Regions from separate parts of the Actinoplanes sp. HUAS TT8 genome, predicted to be linked through region 2. Evidence: riboswitches for the same ligand, from Rfam matches in the RefSeq annotation. Region 2 holds a riboswitch; each other region holds the start of a gene.

Region 1 (3,265 bases), 3.0 Mb from region 2:
ATGCCTTGCGTGAAGGTCTCAGAGGCAACAGCATCCAGAACGGCGCCGCCACCGGCGACACCCTCTTGGAAGAATGATCCACTCCGCCGGCATATCCCGGTGAATGCTCTTGGAGGTGTGCGATGACTGATGAGAACCGGGCGGCCTATCGCAGGCGCCGCATGGCTGAGATGCTGGCCGAGGCCGAAGCCGGCGTTGCCCGCTCCCGAGCTGCCAAGAAGCGGGCCGCGGAGACCGGGCCGGCGGTCGAGACCAAGCGCGGTGGGTGGTTCCGCGATGTTCTCGGCGTTCTGATCATTTTGGCTGTCTCGTTCGTTCTGCTGGCCACCTCGATGACCGTCGCGCGGTTCACCGGTGCGGATTTTGCCGATGCCGGCCGGACCGGCGAGGCCACGGTTGTGAGCTGTGAGCGCCGAGGACCCATCAGCCTCAAGGGGTTCGGCTACTACAAGGCGTGCGTCGTGTCGGTCGCGTGGGGTGGCTACCGCGTGAGGATCGACAAGCCGGGCTTCTTCACGGATGAGAAGCCCGGTGACACCTTCACGATCGGCGAGAACCGGGGCAGTCGGGGGAGTGTCGGGTACTCGCGCGCCGAGTTGCCCTCCCGGGGATGGGTGACCTTCATCGCCGCCGTGATCGGCTTCTTCGGGGTGGTGCCGATCCTCCTGCTTCTCGGCATGGTGCGGGACTGGTTCAAGGGTCTGTTCCGGCGGCGGGAGTAGTTCTGTCGTACCCCTCTGCTTCGATGTCGGCATGGGTGCTTCTGGATGGAGTTATTACGTCGCGTACCAGCCTGACCTGGGCCGGGCGCTCGATGAGTTGCGGGCGAAGGTCTTCGACGAGGGCGACTACTGGTGGGCCGAGCCGTATGAGTTGGGCAAGTCTGCCGCCGACTTTCCGAACCGGCCTCGGACCGAGGAGGAGCTGTGGTCGTCGGAGAGTGTGCAGGAGAGCGGGACCCATTCGATTCTTGACGTGCACGAGGTGGTGCCGACGAGGGCGAAGGCGTCGCTGGGCACCGTCGTCCCGGTCCGGGAGGATGAGGTGTTGGCCACCGCGGGGGTGACCAGGCTGACCAGGGCGCACGTCGAGGCGATCGAGGGTCTGGCCGAGGAGCGCTGGCTGGGCCGGTGCGCGGTGCTGCACGACGATGCCGGTAATCCGTCCGAGATCTACTTCTGGGGGTTTTCGGGCGACTGAGTGGATCTTTCGGGTGGCGGCGTGCGACACACCATGTGGCGTTGCGTGGCGCGAGCCGCACCCATATATAGTGTCCATCGCAGCTGGTTCGGTGTGCTCCGAAAGGGGTGGGCCGAGGTAAGAGGGAATCCGGTGTGATACCGGAACTGCCCCGCAGCGGTGAGTGGGAACGACCGCCGTCACACGGCACTGGGCCGCAAGGTCTGGGAAGCGACGGTCAGTAGGACCGGCCTGAAGAAGGGGCCACGCCCACGAGTCCGAAGACCTGCCAGCGCGCCGCATGCGACCGTGTGCGGCGGTCGAAGGCCGCGCGGGACGGCCGACGCCTCGCTTCTCCGTGCGCTTTTGCGCGTCCGGGGCAAGCATGGTGTCTTCCTGCGCGGGTTGCGGCCGTGTTGACTCGCGAGGGAAGAGGGCCATGACGCTCACGCCGGAGAAGAGCCTGGAGGCTGCGGCCGTTCCGGGGCAGCGCCGCCATGTCATGCAGGTGCGTAAGCGCAACGGCGAGCTGGAGCCCGTCGACGTCAACAAGATCGTTGCCGCGGTCGAGCGGTGGATCACCGGTCTGGACGAGGTCGACCCGCTGCGGGTGGCGACCAAGACGATCAGTGGGCTGTATGACGGCGCCACCACCGAGGAGCTGGACAAGCTCTCGATCCAGACGGCGGCCGAGCTGATCGGCGAGGAGCCGCAGTATTCGCGGCTGGCCGCGCGCCTGCTCGTCGATGTGGTCGAGCAGGAGGTGGGCGAGCAGGGCGTCACCACGTTCAGCGAGTCGATCGCGCTCGGTCACGTCGAGGGCCTGATCAGCGACGCTACGCTGGCTTTTGTCACAAAAAATCGGGACAAGCTGGATGCGGCGATCAACCGCGACGCCGACCTGCGGTTCGAGTATTTCGGGCTGCGCACCGTGGCCGACCGCTACCTGCTCCGCCACCCCACCAAGCGGGTCCCGATCGAGACCCCGCAGTACTGGCTGCTCCGGGTCGCCTGCGGCCTCTCGGAGAACGCCGACGAGGCCATCGGCTTCTACCGGCTGATGTCGTCGCTGGCCTATCTGCCCAGCTCGCCGACGCTGTTCAACTCCGGCACCCGGCACACCCAGATGTCGAGCTGCTTCCTGGTCGACTCGCCCAAGGACGAGCTGGACTCGATCTACGAGCGGTACCACCAGGTCGCGAAGCTGTCGAAGTTCTCCGGCGGTATCGGTATCGCCTGGTCGCGGGTCCGCGGCCGGGGCGCGCTGATCCGCGGCACGAACGGCAAGTCGAACGGCATCGTCCCGTTCCTGAAGACCCTCGACGCGGGTGTCGCCGCGGTCAACCAGGGTGGCCGGCGCAAGGGCGCGGCCTGCGTCTACCTGGAGCCGTGGCACCCGGACATCGAGGAGTTCCTGGAGCTGCGCGACAACACCGGCGAGGAGTCGCGGCGCACCCACAACCTGAACCTGGCCAACTGGATCCCGGACGAGTTCATGCGCCGGGTCGAGGCCGACGAGGAGTGGTCGCTGGTCGACCCGTCGGACGCGCCCGAGCTGCCGGATCTTTTCGGCGACGAGTGGACCGAGGCGTACCGGGCGGCCGAGAAGAAGGCCATCAAGAAGGTCAAGGCCCGCGATCTGTACGGGCGGATGATGCGAACCCTGGCGCAGACCGGCAACGGCTGGATGACGTTCAAGGACCGCTCGAACGCGCTGTCGAACCAGACCGGCGCCCCGGGTAACACCATCCACCTGTCGAACCTGTGCACCGAGATCCTCGAGGTGAACAGCGACGCCGAGACCGCGGTCTGCAACCTGGGTTCGATCAACCTGGGCGCGCACACCACGGCCGAGGGTGTGGACTGGGAGCGGCTGCGCGAGACGGTGCGGACCGCTGTGGTGTTCCTGGACCGGGTCATCGACATCAACTACTACCCGTCGGACCAGGCCGCGGTCTCCAACCCGCGGTGGCGGCCGGTCGGGCTCGGGCTGATGGGTCTGCAGGACGCGTTCTTCACGCTGCGCCTGCCGTTCGACTCCGAGCAGGCCAAGGAGCTGTCGACGCGGGTGCAGGAGGAGATCTTC
Region 2 (3,265 bases):
CCGGTCAGCATGCCTTTGACCGGCTTGGTCGTCAGCGACTGGGCGTAGGCGGACCAGGTGACGGTCATCGGCGCCTTGCGGGCCACGTCGCCGTAGATGATCGGCGGGCGCACGCACCGCGAACCGTACGACTGCACCCAGCCGGAGTCGGTCGCGGCGAATCCGTCGAGTTGTTCGCCGAAGTACTGGACCATGTCGTTGCGTTCCGGCTCGCCGTGCACGAGCACGTCCAGGCCGAGGCGTTCCTGCAGGTGGATGACGTGTTCGACCTCGGCCCGCATCCGCTCCCGGTAGCCGGCCGCGTCGAGGGTCCCGGCCCGCAGCTGCGCCCGCGCCCGGCGCAACTCCGCGGTCTGCGGGAACGAACCGATCGTGGTGGTCGGCAACTCCGGAAGATTCAGCCGCGCCTGCTGCGCAGCCGCACGCTGCCCATAGCCGGCTCGCTCACGGTCCGCCGGGGTCAGGCTTGCCAATTTTTCCCGTACGGCGGTGAGCCGCCAGCCCGCCGGTGTCGGCGGCAGCGGTGCGGGCAGGTCCGCGGTTCCGTCGCGCAGTGCCGTCCCGAGCAGCACCACCTCGTCGACCTTCTGCCGGGCGAAGGCGAGCCGTTCGGTGAGCGCCGGGTCGAGCCGTGTCTCCACGGACAGGTCGACCGGCACGTGCAGCAGCGAGCACGAGCTGGAGACGGCCACGTGATCGGCCAGCGCGGTCAGCGTGGTGCCGTTGGTGACGGCCGCCCGCAGGTCGGTGCGCCAGATGTTGTGCCCGTCGACCAGCCCGGCGACGATCGTCTTGCCGCCGAACGGGGCGGCCGCGGCCAGGCGGGCCAGGTTGCCGGGGCCGGCGACCAGGTCCAGGCCGATCGCCTCGACCGGGGTGCCGAGCAGGGCGGGCAGGGCGTCCCCGAGTTCCCCGAAGTAGGTGGCCACGAAGATCCGCGGCCGGTTCTTCAGTTCGCCGAGCCGGGTGTAGACGCGCTGCAGGGCGTCGATCTCGTCCAGGGTGCGGTCGGTCACGTAGGCCGGCTCGTCCAGCTGCACCCAGGTGACGCCGGCCTCGGCCAGGGCGGTGAGGATCTGCGCGTACGTCTCCACGAGCTCGTCGAGGCGGTCGAGCGACGACGGCTTGGACAGCAGCAGGAACGTGGCCGGGCCGACCAGCACCGGGCGCGTCTCGATGCCCAGGGCGCGGGCTTCGGCGTACTCGGAAATCGGTTTTGCCGGGTTGGGGGTGAAGGTGATGCCGGGCCCGATCTCGGGGACCAGGTAGTGGTAGTTGGTGTCGAACCACTTGGTCAGTTCCAGGGTGGGTTCGGTGTCGGCGCCGCGGGCCATCGCGAAGTAGGTGTCCAGGGCGGACCGGCCGAGCCGCCGGAAACGCTCCGGGATCGCGCCGACCGCGACCGCGGTGTCCAGCACGTGGTCGTAGTAGGAGAACGTGTTCGACGGGATGCTGTCCAGGCGGGCGTTGCGCAGCTGCTGCCAGACCTCGGCGCGCAGCCCGGCCGCGGTCGTCTCCAGGGCCTCGGCGTCGATGGTGCCGGCCCAGTACGCCTCGACGGCCCGCTTCAGCTCGCGGTCGGCGCCGATGCGCGGATAGCCGAGCACGGTGCTCTGGCCGAATGTGGTGCTCACAGGGTCTTTCCTTCCCTCGAAGCGCCCGGCGGGCACACGGAAGGAAGGGCTCTCACCCCTGGGTCCTCCCGAGGGACCGCCGGCGGCGCCCGCCGGACGGCAGGCGCAGCGCTGGCAGGTCTTCGGACTCGTGGGCGCCGAACTCGTTCCTACCGGCCGTCGCTTCCCAGACCGTTGCCGGTCCAGTGCTTGTTGACGGCTTTCGTTCCCACTCACCGCTGCGGGGCAGTTCCGGTATCGCACCGGATTCCCTCTTACGACGCCCCGCCTGGCGGACGGGGCGAACCAGCACCGGACGCCATGCTACCGACTGCCCGGCGGTGCCGGGGGATGATATTTGCCGCGGGGCAACTGTCGTGGGCGGACGGTGCGGCATACTGCGGTGCCTGTTCCGCGCCTTCGCCTGGGGGGATGTTGATGAGCCGCGCCGATCTGAGCTCGTGGACGCTGCGACGGCGGGTCGCGGTGCTGTTCGCGATCGCCGGGATACTGCTCGGCGGCATCGGCGGCCTGGCGTCGATGACCGCGGTGAACAGCAACAAGAACCTCGACGTGATCCTGGACCAGACCGGGCCGATGCGGATCGCCGGGCAGGAGTTGTACTCGGCCTACCTGGATCAGGAGACCGGCGTCCGCGGGTACGCGCTGAGCCGCTCGGACACCAACCTGCGGCCGTACGAGCAGGGCGTGGCCACCGAGCAGAAACTGCTCGCCCAGATCGAGTCGCTCAACGACGAGCACGGCACCGGGGCCATCCGGGCCGACCTCGCCGCGGTGCGCGAGCGGTCCGCCGACTGGCGGCACACCGTGGCCGAGCCGACCGTCGCCGCGGCCAAGGCCGGGTTGCCGGATCCCGCGACCACCGGCACCGGCCGGTTCGACGCGCTGCGGGTCGCGGTCGACCGGCTGCAGGCCGACATCCTGAAACTGCGTAACGAAGCGGTGGCCGACGCCCGCCGGACCGCCTCCACCCTGGTCACCCTGATGGCCGTCGCCGCCGCCGTGCTCCTGCTGGTCGGGGCGATGCTCCTGCTGCTGCTCGACCGGCTGGTCCACCGGCCGGTGACCGACCTGGCCGGGCAGGTCCGCCAGGTCGCCGGCGGCGACTTCGACCGGCCGATCACCAGTTCCGGCTCGCCCGAGCTGCGCGCGCTGGCCGCCGACGTGGACGGCATGCGGCGCCAGATCGCGGCCGAGCTGACCGTGGTCCGCGACGCCCGGGCCGAGGTGCTGGCGATCAACGAGCAGCTGGAGCTGAAGGCCGAGGAGCTGACCCGGTCGAACCGGGACCTGGAGCAGTTCGCCTACGTCGCCTCGCACGACCTGCAGGAACCGCTGCGCAAGGTGGCCAGTTTCTGCCAGCTGTTGCAGCGCCGCTACTCCGGTCAGCTCGACGAGCGCGGCGAGCAGTACATCGGGTTCGCGGTCGACGGCGCCCAGCGGATGCAGCGGCTGATCAACGACCTGCTCTCGTTCTCCCGGATCGGCCGGATCACCGCCGGCTTCAAACCGGTCGAGCTGGACCGGGTGCTGACCGAGGTGGCGTCCCAGCTGGAGGCCCGGGCGGGGGAGGAGGCCGAGATCAGCTGGTCCGGCCTGCCGGCCGTCGAGGGCGAGGAGCCGCTGCTGAC
Region 3 (3,265 bases), 1.4 Mb from region 2:
GCGTACAAGCCTCGGATGCTGCGCCTGATCGGGCGGGCCGCCGACGGGGTGCTGCCGTCGCTGTCCTACCTCGAGGGCGGGCCGGGCGACTACGCGACGATCAACAAGCACATCGACGACAGCGCGGCCGAAGCCGGCCGCTCGCCCGATCGGATCCGGCGGCTGCTCAACATCAACGGGACGTTCAGCCAGTTCGGGCGGTCGTTCCTGAACGGGCCGGCCGAGCAGTGGGCCGAGGACCTGGCCGGGCTGGTCCTGGAACACGGGATCAGCACGTTCATCCTGGCCGGCGACGACCCGGCGGCCATCGAGGAGTACGCGGCCGAGGTCGCCCCGGCCGTCCGGGCGCTGGTCGAGGCCGAACGCGGCTGAAACCCTTGCGGCGGCGGTGGCGGGCCGGAAGAGTTCTCGTCATGAGCGAGGATCACGCCTCCACCGCCGGCCGGGCGCAGACGATGGCGCTGCAGGGCGTCGCCAACCGGATCGTCCGCGGCCTGCTGCGCGTGCCACTGGTGTCCCGCGGCATCGGCAAACGGCTGATCACGCTGTACGTGGTGGGCCGCAAGTCCGGGAAGCGCTACACCGTGCCGGTCGCCTACACGCTCCACGAGGGAACGCTGCTGATCGGCACCCCGTTCGGGTGGGGCCGCAACCTGCGCACCGGCGAGCCGGTCGAGGTCCGCTTCAAGGGCCGCCGACGCCGGGCCGACGTCGTCGCGCACACCGGCGAGGAGGCGGTCGTCGCGGACTACGCGATCATCGCGCGCGACAACCACAACTTCGCCGGCTTCAACAAGATCGGCTTCGACGAGCGGGGCAACCCCGACCCGGGCGACCTGCACCTGGCCTGGGCCGCGGGCGCCCGCTCGTTCCGCCTGACCCTGCGCTGACCGGGCTCGCGGTGAACCGGATAGGGTGGCCGCGGCACGAACTGTTGCGAGGTGCCCCGCTGTTCGCGGGGAGAATCGGGAAGCCGGTGGGAATCCGGCACGGGCCCGCCGCGGTGACCGGGGAGCTGCCGCCCACACGCGTTCGCGCGTAGCCACTGGCCCGGACCGGGCCGGGAAGGCGGGCGGTGAGGTGACGATCCGGGAGTCCGAAGACCGGCCTCGCGTCCGATCGCCCCGGCCTGCCCGGGGCTGAGCGCAGCGGGAGCCTGCCCATGTCGCACGACCTGTACGAGATCGTTCACCGCCGCCGGGACGTCCGGGCCGAGTTCACCGGTGGGCCGGTGCCGGAGGCCGTCCTCGACCGGATCCTGACCGCCGCCCACGCCGCTCCCAGTGTCGGCCTGTCCCAGCCGTGGGACTTCGTGGTCGTACGCGATGAGGGGTTGAAAAAGCTTTCCACGAGCACGTTCGTCACGAGCGGGACGTCTTCGCGGCCACGCTGGGCCCGGAGGCCGCCGCCCGGTTCGCCCGCATCAAGATCGACGGCGTTCTGGAGTCGACGCTGTCGATCGTGGTCACCTACGACGCGGACCGGGGTGGCCCGGCGGTCCTGGGGCGGCACGCGATCGCCGACGCCGGTCTCTACTCGACCTGCCTGGCCGTGCAGAACCTGTGGCTGGCGGCCACGGCCGAGGAGCTGGGCGTGGGCTGGGTGTCGTTCTACCGCGAGGAGTTCCTGCGCGACCTGCTCGGCATCCCGGACGGCATCCGGCCGATCGCCTGGCTGTGCGTGGGCCCGGTCAGCCGGCTGCCGGAGGTTCCCGACCTGGAGCGGCACGGCTGGCGCAGCCGCCGGCCGCTGGAACTGGCCCGCCACACGGACCGCTGGGGCGGCGGCCGGGCCGGATAGTGCGGCGGTCCCGGCCGGCGGTCCAGGACGGATCGCCGGCCGGGCTCCGGGTCAGACCTGGCTGGCGCCGCCGTCCACGTAGATCTCGGCGCCGGTCATGAACGAGCTGGCGTCCGAGGCCAGGAACGCGACCACGTCCGCGATCTCCGACGGCTTGCCCAGGCGGTTCATCGGGACACCGCTGGCCAGGCCCTTGAGCAGCTGCTCGGCCGAGGCCGGGTCGGGGGCCAGGCCGCTGAGGCCGGGCGTCTCGATCGGGCCGGGAGCGATGCTGTTGACGCGGATCTCGCGGCCGACCAGCTCGGCCGCCCAGCTGCGGGTGAACGAGCGCAGCGCGGCCTTGCTGGCGGCGTAGACGCTGAACGACGCGGCGCCCTTCACGTCGATGTTGGAGCTGGTGATGATCACCGACGCACCACGGTTGAGCAGCGGCAGCACGGTCTGCACGGTGAACAGCGTGCCGCCCACGTTGGTGTTGAACGTGTCCGCGTAGTGCTGCCAGGTGATGTCACCGAGCGCCGCGAACTCGCCGCCACCCGCGTTGGCGAACAGCACGTCGAGCCCGTCGCCGCGACGGCGGATCTCGTCGGCCACCCGTACCAGATCGTCGATGTTCGCCACATCGGCGCGGATGCCCTGGGCGTGGGCGCCGATCGAGGCCACGGCCTGGTCGAGCGTCTCCTGGCTGCGGCCGGTGACGAAGACGTGGAAGCCGTCGGCGGCGAGCCGGCGAGCGGCGGCCAGGCCGATGCCGGAGGTGCCACCGGTGACGAGTGCGGTCTTGGTCATGTCAGTTCTCCTTCGAAAGAAACGCCAGCTCACGCCACTGCGCGAGGGGAAGTGCAGAAGATCCGAGGACGTGTACGGCGACGTGGTCGGCCCCCGCGTCGAGGTGTTCGCGCACCCGCCGCTGGATGTCCTCGGCCGTGCCGTGCGCGACGAGCGCGTCGATGATCCGGTCGCTGCCACCGCCGGCCAGGTCGTCGTCGGTGAACCCGAGCCGTTTCAGGTTGTTGCGATAGGTCGGGAAGCCGAGGAACATCCCGATGCCGGCGCGGGCCGCCGCCCGGGCCTCGGCCACGTCGGTGCCGAGAAAGACGGCCTGGTGCGGCGCGATGAGCGGCTTCGGGCCGACGATCTCCCGGTGGGCCGACACGTAGTCCGGTGTCACCAGGAACGGATGCCATCCGGCGGTCCGGGCGACCGCCAGCTCGACCATCTTCGGCCCGAGCGCCCCGAGCAGCTGCCGCCCCGGACCGACCTCGTCCAGGTAGTGCCGCATCGACTCGACCGGCTTGCCGTAGTCCAGCCCGTGCGCGGCCGCCCCGGCCGGACTGCCGATGCCCAGGCCCAGCACGACCCGGTCCTGCCGGGCCGCGGCCCACGGGCCCAGCGTCGACGCCGGCTGCCCCCAGATGTTGAGGACACCGGTGACCACCTGGCTGTTCGGCGCGGCGACCAGAAG

What was found. Region 2 has a riboswitch for cobalamin ahead of metE (5-methyltetrahydropteroyltriglutamate--homocysteine S-methyltransferase). Riboswitches for the same ligand answer to the same signal wherever they lie in the genome.
Region 1: another riboswitch for cobalamin. It lies ahead of ACSHV8_RS38850 (ribonucleoside-diphosphate reductase subunit alpha); the one in region 2 lies ahead of metE (5-methyltetrahydropteroyltriglutamate--homocysteine S-methyltransferase).
Region 3: another riboswitch for cobalamin. It lies ahead of bluB (5,6-dimethylbenzimidazole synthase); the one in region 2 lies ahead of metE (5-methyltetrahydropteroyltriglutamate--homocysteine S-methyltransferase).

The regions. Positions count from the first base shown of each region.
Region 1 is NZ_CP195646.1:8,743,352-8,746,616, reverse strand. It holds gene ACSHV8_RS38865 (hypothetical protein) at 1-77, shown strand, start outside; gene ACSHV8_RS38860 (DUF6346 domain-containing protein) at 171-722, shown strand; gene ACSHV8_RS38855 (hypothetical protein) at 754-1,200, shown strand; cobalamin riboswitch at 1,265-1,487, shown strand; gene ACSHV8_RS38850 (ribonucleoside-diphosphate reductase subunit alpha) at 1,619-3,265, shown strand, end outside.
Region 2 is NZ_CP195646.1:5,700,515-5,703,779, reverse strand. It holds gene metE (5-methyltetrahydropteroyltriglutamate--homocysteine S-methyltransferase) at 1-1,634, opposite strand, end outside; cobalamin riboswitch at 1,731-1,939, opposite strand; gene ACSHV8_RS25515 (sensor histidine kinase) at 2,052-3,265, shown strand, end outside.
Region 3 is NZ_CP195646.1:4,263,841-4,267,105, forward strand. It holds gene ACSHV8_RS19215 (LLM class flavin-dependent oxidoreductase) at 1-372, shown strand, start outside; gene ACSHV8_RS19220 (nitroreductase/quinone reductase family protein) at 414-890, shown strand; cobalamin riboswitch at 923-1,126, shown strand; partial or broken gene bluB (5,6-dimethylbenzimidazole synthase) at 1,163-1,800, shown strand; gene ACSHV8_RS19230 (SDR family NAD(P)-dependent oxidoreductase) at 1,852-2,589, opposite strand; gene ACSHV8_RS19235 (TIGR03620 family F420-dependent LLM class oxidoreductase) at 2,591-3,265, opposite strand, start outside.